2 regions of the Flavobacterium acetivorans genome follow, and region 2 is predicted to be linked to the other one. Evidence: riboswitches for the same ligand, from Rfam matches in the RefSeq annotation. Region 2 holds a riboswitch; the other holds the start of a gene.
The links. A riboswitch is a leader RNA that binds a small molecule or an ion and turns the genes downstream of it on or off. The one in region 2 is predicted to bind S-adenosylmethionine.
Positions count from the first base shown of each region.

Region 1: another riboswitch for S-adenosylmethionine. It lies ahead of LNP19_RS12055 (Na+/H+ antiporter NhaC family protein); the one in region 2 lies ahead of LNP19_RS02490 (homocysteine S-methyltransferase family protein).

Region 1 covers NZ_CP087132.1:2,758,181-2,766,391, reverse strand. The annotation lists gene LNP19_RS12065 (hypothetical protein) at 1-801, opposite strand, end outside; gene fabG (3-oxoacyl-[acyl-carrier-protein] reductase) at 883-1,629, opposite strand; gene LNP19_RS12055 (Na+/H+ antiporter NhaC family protein) at 1,867-3,189, opposite strand; SAM-I-IV-variant riboswitch at 3,247-3,344, opposite strand; gene LNP19_RS12050 (hypothetical protein) at 3,462-3,884, opposite strand; gene sucD (succinate--CoA ligase subunit alpha) at 4,101-4,973, opposite strand; gene LNP19_RS12040 (UDP-3-O-(3-hydroxymyristoyl)glucosamine N-acyltransferase) at 5,084-6,013, opposite strand; gene efp (elongation factor P) at 6,083-6,649, opposite strand; gene lpxA (acyl-ACP--UDP-N-acetylglucosamine O-acyltransferase) at 6,725-7,510, opposite strand; gene LNP19_RS12025 (bifunctional UDP-3-O-[3-hydroxymyristoyl] N-acetylglucosamine deacetylase/3-hydroxyacyl-ACP dehydratase) at 7,587-8,211, opposite strand, start outside.
Region 2 covers NZ_CP087132.1:548,302-556,512, reverse strand. The annotation lists gene cobA (uroporphyrinogen-III C-methyltransferase) at 1-203, shown strand, start outside; gene LNP19_RS02500 (precorrin-2 dehydrogenase/sirohydrochlorin ferrochelatase family protein) at 190-771, shown strand; gene LNP19_RS02495 (NAD(P)/FAD-dependent oxidoreductase) at 874-1,926, shown strand; SAM riboswitch class I at 2,019-2,133, shown strand; gene LNP19_RS02490 (homocysteine S-methyltransferase family protein) at 2,380-3,381, shown strand; gene LNP19_RS02485 (hypothetical protein) at 3,400-3,846, shown strand; gene metH (methionine synthase) at 4,002-6,683, shown strand; gene metF (methylenetetrahydrofolate reductase [NAD(P)H]) at 6,744-7,700, shown strand; gene LNP19_RS02470 (hypothetical protein) at 7,784-8,211, shown strand, end outside.

The sequences.
Region 1 (8,211 bases), 1.4 Mb from region 2:
AGTTATGGTTGCCTTAAAAACTTGTGAACCTAATTTTTCTGCGGGCAAAAGCACATTGATAACTGCTGTTTTTTTAGAAGCCGAAAAGGAAATAGTTTGTTTGCTCAAAATAGATTTCCCTTGCGAAATACTAAAATCGGCCAAAATATTTTTATTTCCCGAATACTGTAAAAATACTTCAACAGGAAATTTATTTTTATAAAAAGCATATTTGTTTACATTCAGCTGATTTATTTTTAAATCCAACTGTTTTATGGTATCGCCCAAAACAATCTGAAAAACTTTGTTAGCCGTATCAAAAGCATACACATAATCATTACCTGAAGTTTGATTTCCATCGGTAATAATAATGGTCGGGAAAATAATGTTTTTGTTAATGCTCTTTAAATCCTTCGCAATCGCGTCTAAATTGGACTGTGTTCCTTTAAAATCAAACTTTTCTGATTGTTGGAATTCGTTGTCAAACCGATAGGATTGAATATCAAATTTTTCATTTAAGGCTTCATTGGATGCTAATTCTTTATAGACTTTTAATGCTGTTTTATCCGCATTTAAGTAGGAAATTGAACTAGAATTGTCCACCACAAGAGCCAAAGGTGGTTTTACTATTTCTAGAGTATTTCTAGTGATTATGGGATTAATCAGCAATAGTAACAGACAGAAAATAGATAGAAAACGCAAAAAAGCCAAAAACAAGTTTAATTTCGACTTGTTTTTGGCTTTGTAATAATATTGAAAAAAGGACAAACCACCAGCTATTAATAATGAAAAAACTAGTAATAAAACGGTGTTTGTAGTCATCCTTTTTTATTTTAAATGATGAATTTTAAATTTTGAATTCCTCATCATTTAAAATTCATAATTCTTAATTTATAATTAAATCTAGGTAAGCATTCCTCCGTCAACATTCATGACTTGTCCGGTAACGTATGCACTCATATCTGAAGCAAAGAAAAGACAAGCATTGGCCACATCATCAGTTGTTCCACCGCGTTTCAACGGAATACCGTCTCTCCATCCTTGAACCACATCGTCACTTAATTTTGCAGTCATTTCCGTCTCAATAAATCCTGGCGCAATCGCATTACAACGAATGTTACGTGAACCTAATTCCAAAGCAACTGATTTTGTAAAACCAATAACTCCAGCCTTAGAAGCAGCATAATTTGTTTGTCCGGCATTTCCTTTCACTCCCACTACACTACTCATATTGATGATAGAACCGGCACGTTGTTTCAAGAATGTTTTTTGAATTGCTTTTGTCATATTGAATACCGATTTCAAATTGACATCAATAACTTGATCAAAATCAGCTTCAGACATACGCATCAAAAGGTTGTCTTTCGTAATTCCTGCATTGTTAATCAAAATATCTACAGTTCCAAATTCAGCCAAAACAGCATCCACAAATGTTTGTGCTTCATTAAAATCTGCCGCGTTTGATTGGTATCCTTTGGCTTTAATTCCTAAAGCGTTTAATTCGTTTTCTAATGCTAAAGCCGACTCAACAGACGAACTGTAAGTAAAAGCAACATTTGCTCCATGTTTTGCAAAAACCTCTGCAATTCCTTTTCCAATTCCGCGACTTGCGCCTGTTATAATGGCCACTTTTCCTTCTAGTAATTTCATGTTCTAAAACTTAGTTTAATTTTTATTGGTAGCTATTCCTGCTATTTGCTTCAATATTTGATGTTTATAAAAAAAAACATCAAATGATTTCCACTACAAATGTTCACATTCACTGAACTCTTATGAAAATAAAAGTCAAGTGAAGTAATCAGGACTATCTTACAGCCGTCAAATATAGAATAATTCCTTTTTTAAAAAAAATTTGAAATTCAATAACATCAATATAAATAACTTCAATTAAATTTTAAAAATGCGATTTACCCATTTATCCCAAAAATTGGCATAAATAGCAACCAATGTAAAGATAAACAAGAATAAGTGATACCAGGCATTACTGATTAAATCTACGAAATTCAGTTTCCCATTAGCAAAGCTTAAAATTAGCAGCACTTGAGCTCCGTAAGGCAAAATCCCCTGAATAATACAAGAAAAAATATCAAGTATTGTTGCCGTTTTCCTTGGATTTAAATCATATTCGTCATTGATTTCTTTGGCAATATTTCCCGTAATGACGATAGAAACCGTATTGTTAGCAATTGCTAAATTCGCGAGTCCCACTAATGTTCCAATTCCAGTTTGAGCTGATTTTTTGCTTTTAATGCGTCTTTTCACCTGAGACAAAACATAATCGATACCGCCGGCTTTATCTACCATGGCTGCTAAACCACCTGTAAGCATAGAAAGTAAGAAAATTTCAGTCATACTGGTAAAGCCTTCATAGATTTTCTGGGTAAAAGCCATCAAAGTAAAATTATCCCCAAAAAAACCGATGGCACCAGCAAGCAAAGTGCCAATAATTAATGTCGAAAAAACATTAACTCCGGATACCGCCAGAACAATCACCAACACATAAGGAACTATAGTAACCCAATTAAAGCTGTTTGTAGGAATTGCAACGGTGTTAATATCAGAATTTAATCCCAAATAAAAGAGAACTAAAATAGTGATTAGCGCAGCAGGAAAAGCAATAAATAAATTGATTTTAAACTTGTCCTTCAATTTACAACCCAAAGATTGTGTTGCCGCAATCGTAGTATCCGATATCATCGAAAGATTGTCTCCCAGCATCGAACCTCCCAATAAAGCACCTGAAATTAAAGGCAAAGAAGCGCCACTTTTGTCAGCCAAACTTACCGCTATGGGTCCAATGGCGACAATCGCTCCAACCGAAGTTCCAGTTGCCGTAGATAAAAAAGCAGCGATTAAAAAAATTCCCAACGGAAAATAGGCAACATCAATATTATTAATTCCTAAACTTACTACTGCATCTACACCGCCCGTAGCTTTACTCACGACTGCAAAAGCACCAGCCAGTAAATAAATCAAACACATAGTCATTATTTTACTTTCTCCGCATCCGGCTATCAAAGTTGAAATTTTCTCCTCTGTAGATGATTTAAAAAGGAGAAATGCAGAAATAATTCCCAATAAAACCGCAACCGGAGATGGAAACGCATAGAAATCATTGAGCCAAATACCAGCTCCCAAGAAAGTAAAGATAAAAATCAATAAAGGAATTAAAGCGAATGGATTACCATCATTTTTAACATGTTTTGTCATAATCAATTTATTAAATGAAAGGGATATGACGAAAAACAAAAAAGCAAAACAGGAATAAAAAACAACATTTTTTCCAAAGGATTTGGCTTATCGTTTTAGCACCTTGCTCGTTGTTGCAGGTTGCTATCTCCTAATAGAGATTCGTGATAACGGCTGCAAAAATAATATATATTTTAATATAAAAACATTCCTTTGCTAGTTTTTATGATTTTAAAGCAAAAAAAAGCCTTACCGAAGTAAAGCTTTTTTAAAATTATATAGATTGCAATGTTTTAGAAAGCCACATTCCATCTTGGTAATTTTCCGTTTTCATCTAAGAAATTCTGCAAAACTTGTCCTTCTACAGCCGTTGGAATAGCTTTAACTGTATCATTGAAAGTGTCGTACCAAACCACTTCTAATACACTAATGTCTTCCTTTTTCATTTGTGCCGGCCAAGAATATTTTCTTCCTGTTTTTGCAAATTGGTGACCGTTTACGATTTTATCATACAAACCGCCATTTTTGATTTTCAATGTTCCGTCGTTTTGAACAGTTCCTGTAGAACCAACCATAATCAACTCTTTGTCATCTCCTACTGCGTAAACTAAAAACACACCAGATCCTTCAGAAGCATTACAAACTTCCTCTAAACTATGATCGATAGAAAATGAAAACTGATTGCTAACTTCGAACTTTTTTAATTCCTTATACATATTATTTTATTTTTATTTGGATTGGCTTTGGAAAAACTAGCTCACAAAGACATGAAAAACAATTCAAAACCATTCATTTATATTGTTTTTATTAAAAATAAACTTCTAAAAAGCTTATTTTTTAATAAGTTGCAAAGGTATTTTTTTAATTCGATTTATAATAAAAAAGCCCCACAAATTGTGAGGCTTAATCTATTTTTAGTTTTAAATAGTAAACTATCCTAAAACTTCTTTTACTTTTTTACCAATTTCAGCTGGTGAATCAACAACATGAATACCGTTGTCTCTCATGATTTGTTTTTTAGCTTCAGCAGTATCATCAGCTCCACCAACGATAGCACCTGCATGACCCATTGTACGTCCCGCTGGAGCAGTAACTCCTGCGATGAATCCTACAACTGGTTTACGGTTACCATCAGCTTTGATCCATTTAGCAGCATCAGCTTCTAGTTGACCTCCAATTTCACCAATCATAACGATACATTCCGTTTCTGGATCGTTCATCAATAATTCAACCGCTTCTTTAGTAGTAGTTCCAATGATTGGATCTCCACCAATACCGATAGCAGTAGTGATTCCTAATCCTTGTTTTACCACTTGATCAGCAGCCTCATAAGTTAAAGTTCCTGATTTTGAAACGATACCTACGGTTCCTTTTTTGAAAACAAAACCTGGCATAATACCCACTTTAGCTTCACCAGGAGTAATAATTCCAGGACAGTTAGGACCAATTAATCTTGCATTTCTTTCTTTTACATAGTTATTAGCGTGAATCATATCAGCAACAGGAATTCCTTCTGTAATTGCGATAATCACTTTTATTCCAGCATCAGCAGCTTCCATAATTGCATCAGCAGCAAAAGCAGGTGGTACAAAAATGATAGTAGTGTCAGCTCCAGCTTGTTCTACAGCATCTTTCACTGTATTAAAAACAGGTCTGTCTAAATGCGTAGTTCCTCCTTTACCCGGAGTAACACCACCCACAACGTTAGTACCGTACTCAATCATTTGAGAAGCGTGGAAAGTTCCTTCACTTCCTGTAAATCCTTGAACAATTATTTTGGAATCTTTATTAACTAAAACACTCATGATATATATTTTATGTGATTTTTTTTAAATAGTGATGCAAAAGTAAGGTTTTCGAAATTATTTTAAGCCTTTTTTCGTATCAAAATAATTTATGATAATTAAGTTTGCTGTTATTTTAATTTAATTAAAATTTCAGGAATCTTTTTGATATTAGCCAATTGTTTTAATTTTTCTCTGGACTCTTCGATAGGCGTACCAAAATAGGTCTTTCCTCCTTCAACCGATTTTGTAACCCCGGTTTGACCAAGAATCACCGCTTTTTCACCAATAGTAATTCCGCTTGTGGTTCCTACCTGCCCCCAAATGGTAACTTCATCCTCAATAATTACGCAGCCGGCAATACCCGTTTGTGAAGCAATTAAACATTTTTTCCCAATTACAGTATCATGACCTACATGTACCTGATTGTCTATTTTTGTTCCTTCTCCAATGGTCGTATCTCCAGTAACCCCTTTATCAATTGTACACAAAGCTCCAATGCCTACATTGTTCTCAATAACCACTCTTCCGCCCGAAAGCAATTGATCAAAACCTTCTTCTCGCTTCTTATAATAAAAAGCATCAGCTCCTAAAATTGTTCCGGCATGAATGATGACATTATCACCTATAATTGTATGGTCATAAATAGAAACATTAGAATGGATCAAACAATTCTTCCCTATCACCACATGATTACCTATGAAGCTATTTGGTTGAATTACAGTGTTTTGACCTATTTCAGCTGAAGCAGAAATCGAAGCGTTAGAAGCTTGAAAAGGCTTGAAATGATTCGTCAACTTGTTGAAATCTCTAAAAGGATCGTCTGACAATAATAAAGCTTTTCCTTCTGGACAATCTACTTTTTTATTGATTAAAATAATAGTTGCGGCTGAGTTTAGTGCCTTATCGTAATATTTGGGATGATCTACAAAAACAATATCACCTGCTTCAACAACATGAATTTCATTCATGCCCAAAACGGGAAAATTCGAATCACCAACATACTCGCAGTCAATTATGGCTGCAATTTCTTGTAAAGGATAAACTTTTGGGAATTTCATAAATTTAGTATTCAGTGTTCAGTGTTTAGTACTCAGTTTGACTATAAACTGAATACTAAACACTGTAAACTATTCTTTTACACGCTCCATGTATGAACCAGAGGCTGTATCAATTTTAATTTTATCTCCTTCATTGATAAACAAAGGTACATTTACCGTTGCACCAGTTTCAACAGTTGCTGATTTAGTTGCATTTGTAGCCGTGTTTCCTTTAATTCCTGGTTCTGCATAAGTTACCTCAAGTATTACAGATGCTGGCATATCTACAGAAAGAGGCAAATCTGTTTCTGTATTGATGCTTACCATTACATTCTCGCCTTCTTTTAATAATTCAGGTGAGTCTAAGATGTTTTTATTCAAAGATATTTGTTCAAAAGTTTCCGTATTCATAAAATGAAACTCGTCCCCTTCTGGATATAAAAATTGAAATTTATGATTTTCAACACGAACTTCGTCAATTTTATGTCCTGCCGAAAAGGTATTGTCTAATACTTTTCCGTTAGTCAAACTTCTTAATTTTGTTCTAACGAAAGCGGGACCTTTACCTGGTTTAACATGAAGAAACTCGATAATCTTATAAATATCATTATTGAATTTAATACACAATCCGTTTTTAATATCTGATGTAGATGCCATTTTATTTTTTTATTTGTTGATTCGTTGATTCGCTAGTTTAATCGATTAAGTAATTAAAGGATTAAACATTTTTTATTAATAGTTCCCAGAGTATCCTTTCATAACACCTCTTGATGAATTTCTGATAAAATCAATAATTTCATCTCTCTCAGGAGTTGCTTCCATCTCACCTTCAATAATGCCTAAAGCCTGAGTGGTGTTGTAATTTTTTTGATATAAAATTCGGTATATATCTTGAATCTCTCTGATTTTTTCAGTCGAAAAACCACGTCTTCTTAATCCCACCGAGTTAATCCCTACATAAGACAAAGGCTCTTTAGCTGCCTTTGTATAAGGAGGAACGTCTTTTCTTAAAAGCGAACCACCTGAAATCATGGCATGATCTCCAATGTTAATAAATTGATGCACTGCTGATAATCCACCCACAATGGCGTAATTCCCTACAGTCACATGTCCTCCTAATAATACTCCATTGACAATAATGGCATTGTTTCCTACGTGGCAATCATGCGCAATGTGTGCACTGGCCATAATCAAACAATTATCACCTATAACGGTTTGACCCGATGCAACTGTTCCTCGATTGACTGTAACACATTCTCTAATGGTACAATTATCTCCAATAATTGCCAAAGATTCTTCTCCTCCAAATTTTAAATCCTGAGGAACAGCAGAGATTACTGCGCCAGGGAAAATGTTGCAATTCTTTCCTATTCTTGCACCTTCCATGATAGTAACATTGGAGCCAATCCAAGTACCATCTCCTATAACTACATTGTTATGAATGGTTGTGAAAGGTTCTATGACAACATTTTTGGCGATTTTAGCGCCAGGATGAACATATGCTAATGGTTGATTCATCTGCTTGTTTTTATTGTTTTCTATTTAATCAAATAAAAGATTGAAATTAATTTCCAATGCGCTTATTTGTCTTTATTTATTGTTTTTTAGCAATCTGTGCCATTAATTCAGCCTCAGCCACTAACCTTCCGTTAGCATAGGCATTAGCTTGCATGTGACAGATCCCTCTTCTAATAGGAGTAATCAAATCGCATTTAAAAATTAAAGTGTCTCCAGGCAGTACTTTTTGTTTGAATTTAACATTATCAATTTTCATGAAATAAGTTAAATAATTCTCCGGATCCGGAACTGTACTTAATACTAATATTCCTCCTGTTTGCGCCATAGCTTCAACAATTAAAACACCTGGCATAACCGGAGCATCAGGAAAGTGTCCAACAAAGAAATTTTCATTCATTGTTACATTTTTCATCCCTACCACATGGCTGTCTGACATTTCAATGATTCTGTCAATCAGCAAGAAAGGAGGTCTATGAGGCAAAACTGCCATGATTTTATGAATATCCATCAATGGTTCCTGATTCAAATCATAAACAGGAACATGATTTCTTTGCTCAATTTTTATAATTTTCGCCATTTTCTTGGCAAATTGAGTGTTTACAAAATGGCCTGGTTTATTAGCAATCACTTTACCTTGGATTTTAGTACCAATTAAAGCCAAATCCCCAACAACATCTAATAATTTATGTCTTGCTGCTTCA
Region 2 (8,211 bases):
CGATTATTCAAAACGGAACCACTCCGGAGGAAAAAGTCGGAATTGGAACTATAAATACGATCCAAAGAGTGGTGGCAGAGAACAATTTAAGTTCTCCGGCAATTATCGTAATTGGGGAAGTAGTTGGAGATAATAAGAAAAGAGTAGGTTTTTATAAGGAATTAAAATCGAATCATAAGGTGTTGGCATATGGAAAGGAATGAATTGTATCCAATATTTTTAAAACTACACAACCTTAATGTACTGATTGTAGGCGGAGGAAATGTAGGATTGGAAAAATTATCTTTCCTGCTAAAATCCAGCCCGAATGCCAATGTTGAGGTGGTCGCACCAAAGTTTTTACCGGAATTAGAAGAATTGGTGGCAAAACATCCTTCGGTGATATTGACTGAGGCGAAGTTCAAGAAAAAAATGTTGAAAAAACGGCATCTGGTAATTGCCTGTACCGACGATTTAAAAGTGAATAAAAGGATTTATGATTTGTCCCGAAAAAGACATTTGATTTGCAATATTGCCGACACGCCTGATTTATGCGATTATTATTTGGGTGGAATTGTAACCAAAGGGAATGTGAAAATTGCCATTTCGACCAACGGAAAATCACCTACAACAGCCAAAAGATTACGAGAGTTTTTTGAAGAAATAATACCGGAAGATATCAATCAAATGGTATTGAATCTGAACGAATACCGCAAAACATTGAAAGGGAATTTTGAAGATAAAGTCAATAAAATGAATGAGATTACTCAATCATTAAAAAATAAAGAATAATACAGCCAAAACTAACGAATGATAATTGTCATTTTATGAAGTAAAAATCAGTCGTTAATTTGTAATCAGATAATTTAGAATAATTACATAAAGAATAAAAAAATGATTAAAACAGATATCCTTATAATAGGAGCCGGTCCAACTGGTTTATTTGCCGTTTTTGAAGCAGGATTATTAAAATTAAAATGCCATATATTAGACGCCTTACCACAAGCAGGCGGACAACTTTCGGAATTATATCCAAAGAAACCTATCTACGATATCCCTGGTTTTCCAGAAGTATTGGCGGGAGATTTAGTCGATAATTTAATGGAACAAATTAAGCAGTTCGAACCAGGATTTACGCTTGGAGAACGTGCTGAAACTATAGAGAAGCAAGAAGACGGAAGTTTTATTGTGACTTCAAATAAAGGTAAAAGATTTCACGCTCCGGTTATTGCCATTGCCGGAGGTTTGGGAAGTTTCGAGCCAAGAAAGCCACTTATTGAAGACATTGAGTTTTATGAGGATAAAGGGATAAAATACTTTATCAAAAACCCGGAAAAATTCAGAGACAAGAGAGTAGTAATCGCCGGTGGTGGAGATTCTGCGCTGGATTGGAGTATTTTCTTGTCGAATGTGGCATCCGAGGTGACTTTAATCCACCGCAGAAATGAATTCCGCGGCGCCTTGGATTCAGTCGAAAAAGTGCAGGAGCTAAAAAATTCAGGTAAAATAAAAATGATTACTCCAGGGGAAGTGGTTGGCTTAAATGGTGATGAGCATTTGGAATCTGTAGTTGTCGAAGAAAACGGAGCCCAAAGAACTATCGCTACGGATTATTTCATTCCTCTTTTTGGATTAACACCAAAGTTAGGCCCTATTGGAGACTGGGGATTGGAAATCGAGAAAAATGCGATTAAAGTAAATAATGCTTTGGATTACCAAACTAATATTCCCGGAATTTTTGCCATTGGTGACGTAAATACCTATCCGGGAAAACTAAAATTGATTCTTTGTGGTTTTCATGAAGCTACGTTAATGTGTCAGGCGGCCTATCAAATCATCAATCCGGGCAAAAAATATGTATTGAAATATACCACCGTAAGTGGTATTGATGGATTTGACGGAACTCGTAAAGAAGCTCCAAAAGCAGTCGTTAAAGCCATAGTTTAACAACTTAGGACAAACTAGTTAAAAAATATAGCGTTATTACTTGCAAGTAGTAACGCTATTTCTTAGTTTTGCACCGTTCCTATATTTATTGATCGTTATCACGAAAGGCGGAGGGAAAGACCCAATGAAACCTTAGCAACCCTTTATCTTTAAAGAAGGTGCTACATTCTACTTTATTCTGATTTTATTTCAGAACTATAAGATAGATAACATAAGAATACTTTCACAGTATTTCTCAAAAACTTTTCTTGACAACTTTATCGATATACCAGCTTACTGATTTTTTTCAGTAATTAGAGCAATTGTTTGGCCTTTTTTCGGCCGGCATCCTTCCTGCTGTGCGCTATATCTTTTATTCTGAATACCAGAATAAAAGGGAATTGTGAAAACAATTCGAGCATCAGGGCTAAAGATTGGGTATAGTGAGCATTTAAATTTATAAAAAATAAATAAATGGCATCAATTCAAGAAGCAATTAAAAAAAACATACTCGTGCTCGACGGAGCTATGGGAACCATGTTGCAACGATATAATTTTTCCGAAGAAGATTTTCGTGGAGAACGTTTCAAAGATTTTCCTCATTCTCTAAAAGGGAACAATGATTTGTTGTCACTTACCCAACCGCAAGCTATCAAAGCGGTTCATGCCGCCTATTTTGAAGCAGGAGCAGATATTGTAGAAACCAATACGTTTTCTGGAACCACTATCGGTATGGCCGATTATCATCTGGAAGATTTCGTTTACGAACTCAACTTCGAATCGGCAAAAATTGCTCGTGAAGTAGCAGACGAATTTACAGCCAAAAATCCTGATAAACCTCGTTTTGTGGCTGGTTCAGTAGGGCCAACGAACAGAACTGCAAGCATGTCGCCCGATGTAAATGATCCGGGATACAGAGCAGTAACCTTTGATGATTTACGAATTGCTTACAAACAACAGGTCGAAGCTTTAATGGACGGCGGTTGCGATTTGTTATTAGTAGAAACTATTTTCGATACCTTGAATGCCAAAGCGGCACTTTTTGCCATCGAGGAAGTCAAAGACGAGCGCAATATTGATATTCCAATCATGGTTTCAGGAACCATTACGGATGCTTCGGGAAGAACACTATCAGGACAAACAGTAGAGGCTTTCCTGATTTCAGTTTCGCATATCCCTTTGTTGAGCGTGGGATTTAATTGTGCCCTAGGTGCCGATTTATTGAAACCCTATCTGCAAACCCTATCACAAAACACCTCTTTTAATGTGTCAGCGCATCCTAATGCAGGATTGCCAAACGCCTTTGGTGAATATGATGAAACCCCGGAGCAAATGCAGGCTTTTATCAAAGAATATTTAGACGATAATTTAGTGAATATCATAGGCGGTTGTTGCGGAACAACCCCGGAACACATAAAGTTGATTGCAGAAATCGCAAAAGATTATAAGCCGCGTGTGTCAACAGCGACAATGTAAAATTTTGATATTAGTTAGATGATAGAAGAAAGTAAGCCGGAAAAAAGCAAAACTAATCCTTGGGCTATTATTATATTTTGTGCAGCGGTACTTTTTTTATTACTTCTTAGATATTGGGACGATCATAAATACGATGATTATAGAAAAACATTTAAAGGAGAAACGATTGGTTTTGCAACAAGGTATAAGCATATTTCTAAGTCTACTTATATAAAATATTATTTTTATAAGGATGGAAAAATTTTATCATCTATGAAAGTAACGGGGAACAATAATTTAATTCTAAAAAAATATTACAAAGTTAAATATGATTTAAAGAACCCAAGAGCCAACTATATTATTTTAAATGAAGAATTAAAACCAGATTCAATTACTCTTGTTAAAGCCGGTTTTACTAAAACTAAATATTATATATATGATAGTGGCGTGTCAAACAAGTATTTTGAAAAGTCAAAATGGAAGTAATCTTCTTCCGCTAGCGCAAGCGTCTCGCTTGTGCCGACAATGAGAAAAAGCTTTTTAAAAAAAGGAAACGGAAATTCATTAGCAAAAAGTTGCAATAAAAATAAAGATTAAACCTATGTCGTTTTGAAAACGATTTAGGATTAAAAGTAAATAAAATGGCAGAAAAAGAAACTAGAAGAAACTTAGTTTTATCAGGATTAGAACCTTTAATCATTGCACCTGAAAGTGTATTTGTGAACGTTGGAGAGCGAACCAATGTAACTGGTTCTAGAAAATTCCTTCGATTAATTAAGGAGGAAAAATACGAAGAAGCATTAAGTATTGCGAAAGAGCAAGTAGAAGGTGGCGCGCAAATCATCGATATTAATATGGATGAAGGAATGCTTGATGGCGAATATGCTATGACAAAATTCCTGAATTTAATAGCTGCCGAACCGGATATTTCTCGTGTGCCCATTATGATTGACAGCTCTAAATGGCATATCATCGAAGCGGGTTTAAAAGTTGTGCAAGGGAAATGCGTCGTAAATTCGATTTCTTTGAAAGAAGGCGAAGAGCAATTTATTCACCACGCTAAACTTATCAAACGCTACGGAGCCGCTGCCATTATCATGGCTTTTGATGAGGTAGGTCAGGCCGATAATTATGAACGCCGAGTGGAAATTTGCCAGCGTTCTTATGATATTTTGGTCAATAAGGTTGGTTTTCCACCACAAGACATCATCTTTGATTTGAATATATTTCCGGTAGCAACAGGAATGGAAGAACACCGCCTGAACGCCTTGGATTTCTTTAGAGGGACAAAATGGGTTCGAGAAAATCTACCGCATGCACACATTAGCGGTGGAGTAAGTAATGTTTCCTTTTCTTTTAGAGGGAATGATGTGGTGAGGGAAGCGATGCATTCGGTGTTCTTGTATCATGCTATTCAAAATGGTATGACGATGGGAATCGTGAATCCGGAAATGCTTACTATTTACGATGAAATTCCAAAAGATTTATTGGAACATGTAGAAGATGTAATTCTGAACCGACGTGATGATGCGACCGAAAGATTGTTGGATTTTGCCGAAAATGTAAAAGGAGATAGCAAAAACAATGAAAAAGCAATCCAAGAATGGCGTTCAGGAACAGTCCAAGAACGTATTACCCATTCCTTGGTCAAAGGAATTGATGCGTTTATAGAAATTGATGTCGAAGAAGCCCGATTGGCGGCAACAAAACCAATTGAAGTTATCGAGATCAACTTGATGGCCGGAATGAATGTCGTGGGAGATCTGTTCGGAAGCGGAAAAATGTTTTTGCCTCAAGTGGTAAAATCGGCTCGTGTGATGAAAAAAGCAGTGGCTTATTTATTACCGTTTATAGAAGCAAGCAAGCAAGCGGGAGACAAACAAGGGAATGGAAAAATCTTGATGGCAACGGTAAAAGGCGATGTACATGATATTGGAAAAAACATTGTATCTGTCGTTTTGGCTTGTAATAATTATGAAATTGTAGATTTGGGTGTCATGGTTGCTCCCGAGAAAATTATTGCGGCTGCCATAGAACACAATGTAGATATTATCGGATTAAGTGGATTGATTACTCCTTCGCTTGATGAAATGGTTTATTTAGCCAAAGAGTTGGATAAACGAAATATTAAAATTCCAGTGATGATTGGTGGTGCCACCACTTCGCGCGCGCATACTGCCGTGAAAATTGCTCCACAATACAGAGAAACAGTAATTCACGTAAATGATGCTTCTAGAGCCGTAACGGTCGCCGGAAGTTTATTAAACAGCGATAAAAAAATATATGCAGCATCGATTCGTGAAGAATATGATGCTTTTAGAGAGACGTTTTTGAATCGTTCGCGCGACAAAAATTTCTTAACGATTGAGCAGGCTCGAAAAAACAAATTACTGTTAGACTGGGAAAATTACACTCCAATGAAACCTAATTTTATTGGAGCAAAAACAATCGAAGTCGATTTGGATGTTTTGGTTCCTTATATTGACTGGACGCCATTTTTCAGGACTTGGGAATTGTTCGGGAAATATCCGGCTATTCTTACCGATGAAGTGGTAGGAGAACAAGCAACTTCTGTTTTTGCAGATGCACAGGAAATGTTGCAAGTGATTTTGAAAGAAAAGAAATTGACAGCCAAAGGGATTTATGGAATTTTTCCGGCGAATCAAGTCAACGATGATGATATTGAATTGACAGATGAAAACGGAAAAGTTTTGGAGAAATTTTTGACCTTACGCCAGCAATCTCAAAAAACAAAAGGAGCGCCAAACATTGCCTTATCAGATTTTATTGCTCCAAAAGATTCCGGTAAAACCGATTATATGGGTGCATTTTGTGTAACGACCGGTTTTGGCGTTGACGAATGGGCAGCTGAATTCGAAAAGGATTTAGATGATTATAATTCAATCATGGTGAAAGCAATGGCCGATCGTTTTGCGGAAGCTTTTGCTGAATACTTGCACGAAAGAGTAAGAAAAGAAATTTGGGGCTATTCTCCGGATGAAGCTTTAAGTACCGAGGATATGATTGCGGAAACCTATAAAGGAATTCGTCCGGCACCGGGTTATCCTGCTTGTCCTGACCATTTAGAGAAGCCAACAATTTGGAAACTGTTAAATGTGGAAGAAGAAATTGGAGTAACATTGACCGAAAGTATGGCGATGTGGCCCGCTTCTTCGGTTTCTGGATATTATTTTGGGAATTCAGAAAGTAAGTATTTCGGACTTGGAAAAATAAAAGAAGATCAAGTGATTGATTACGCAAAACGTAGAAGTATTTCAACTGATTTAGCTATGAAATGGTTGAACCCGAATATTGCAGATTAAAAAAATGTTTAAAGTTGTTCGAAAGAAACCTTAAACTTTAAACTTTAAACAAAAAAAAGAATGAAAGTAACACAACATATAGAAGCAGCAAAAGGGGAAACATTATTCTCTTTCGAAATTATTCCGCCTCAAAAAGGAAAGAATATTCAGGAATTATACGATAATATTGATCCGTTGATGGAGTTCAAACCGCCATTTATTGATGTTACGACTTCGCGTGAGGAGTATATTTATGTTGATAAAGGCAATGGATTATTAGATAAAAAATTAACCAGAATGCGTCCTGGAACTTTGGGTATTTGTGCTTCAATCAAGCATAAATACAATGTTGATACAGTTCCTCATGTACTTTGCGGTGGTTTTACCAAGGAAGAAACCGAATATTTATTAGTAGATTGTCATTATTTAGGCATTAATAATGTGATGGCATTGCGTGGTGATGCTATGAAAGAAGAGCAATCTTTTGTCCCAAAAGCTGGTGGGAATAACTTCGCGGTCGATTTGGTGCAACAGATTAACCAATTGAATGAAGGGAAATATTTGCACGATGTGATGCATATTGATAACAAGGCCGATTTTTGTATTGGTGTGGCTGGTTATCCGGAGAAACACTTGGAATCGCCATCATTGCTTTCAGACTTAAAACGCCTGAAAGAAAAAGTAGATGCGGGCGCTGATTATGTGGTTACCCAAATGTTTTTTGACAATGCCAAATACTTTGAGTTTGTTGCCAAAGCCAGAGAAATGGGAATCACAGTGCCTATTATACCGGGAATCAAACCTCTTGCGGTACAAAAGCATTTACAAATATTGCCTCAAATTTTCAGGATTGACTTACCCGAAGATTTGATTCATGCTGTAGATCAGTGTAAAAACAACGCAGAGATTAGACAGGTTGGAGTAGAATGGGCTATTCAGCAATCATTAGAGCTCAAGGCAGCCGGTGTTCCTGTACTGCATTATTATTCTATGGGAAAATCAGAGAATATTCGTCAAATTGCCTCTCGGGTTTTTTAGGAAGTTGATTTTGTGAAATTTAATTTTGGAAGGACATTTATAAAGACTTATATTTGATTCAAATAAAAAATAAATAATCGGTTATGAGATCTAAATTTTACTTCATTTTTGCTTCTTTTATTGCATTGACTTCTTGTAAAGAGGAAAGCAAAAAAGAGGTCAATAATAGTTCAACTAATGTGGTGCCTTTTTATCAAAATGTTACACCGGTAGACAATCAGGTTGCAACAACACCGGCTAATCAGCAAGGTGTAAATACTACGACTGCAACAGCTCCAGTTTCTGTTGCTAAAGGAATGAATCCTGCACATGGACAGCCTGGACATCGCTGTGATATTCCGGTTGGAGCCCCTTTGAATTCAAAAGCTGCAGCACCAACGACTTCAAATACTGCCGCAACAACAACTGGTCAGGTTTCGCAACAAATAAATGTGCAACAGCCCGTTCCTGCTTTATTGTCGACAAGCACAGCCGATGCCGAAACTCCAGAGGGAATGAATCCTCCACATGG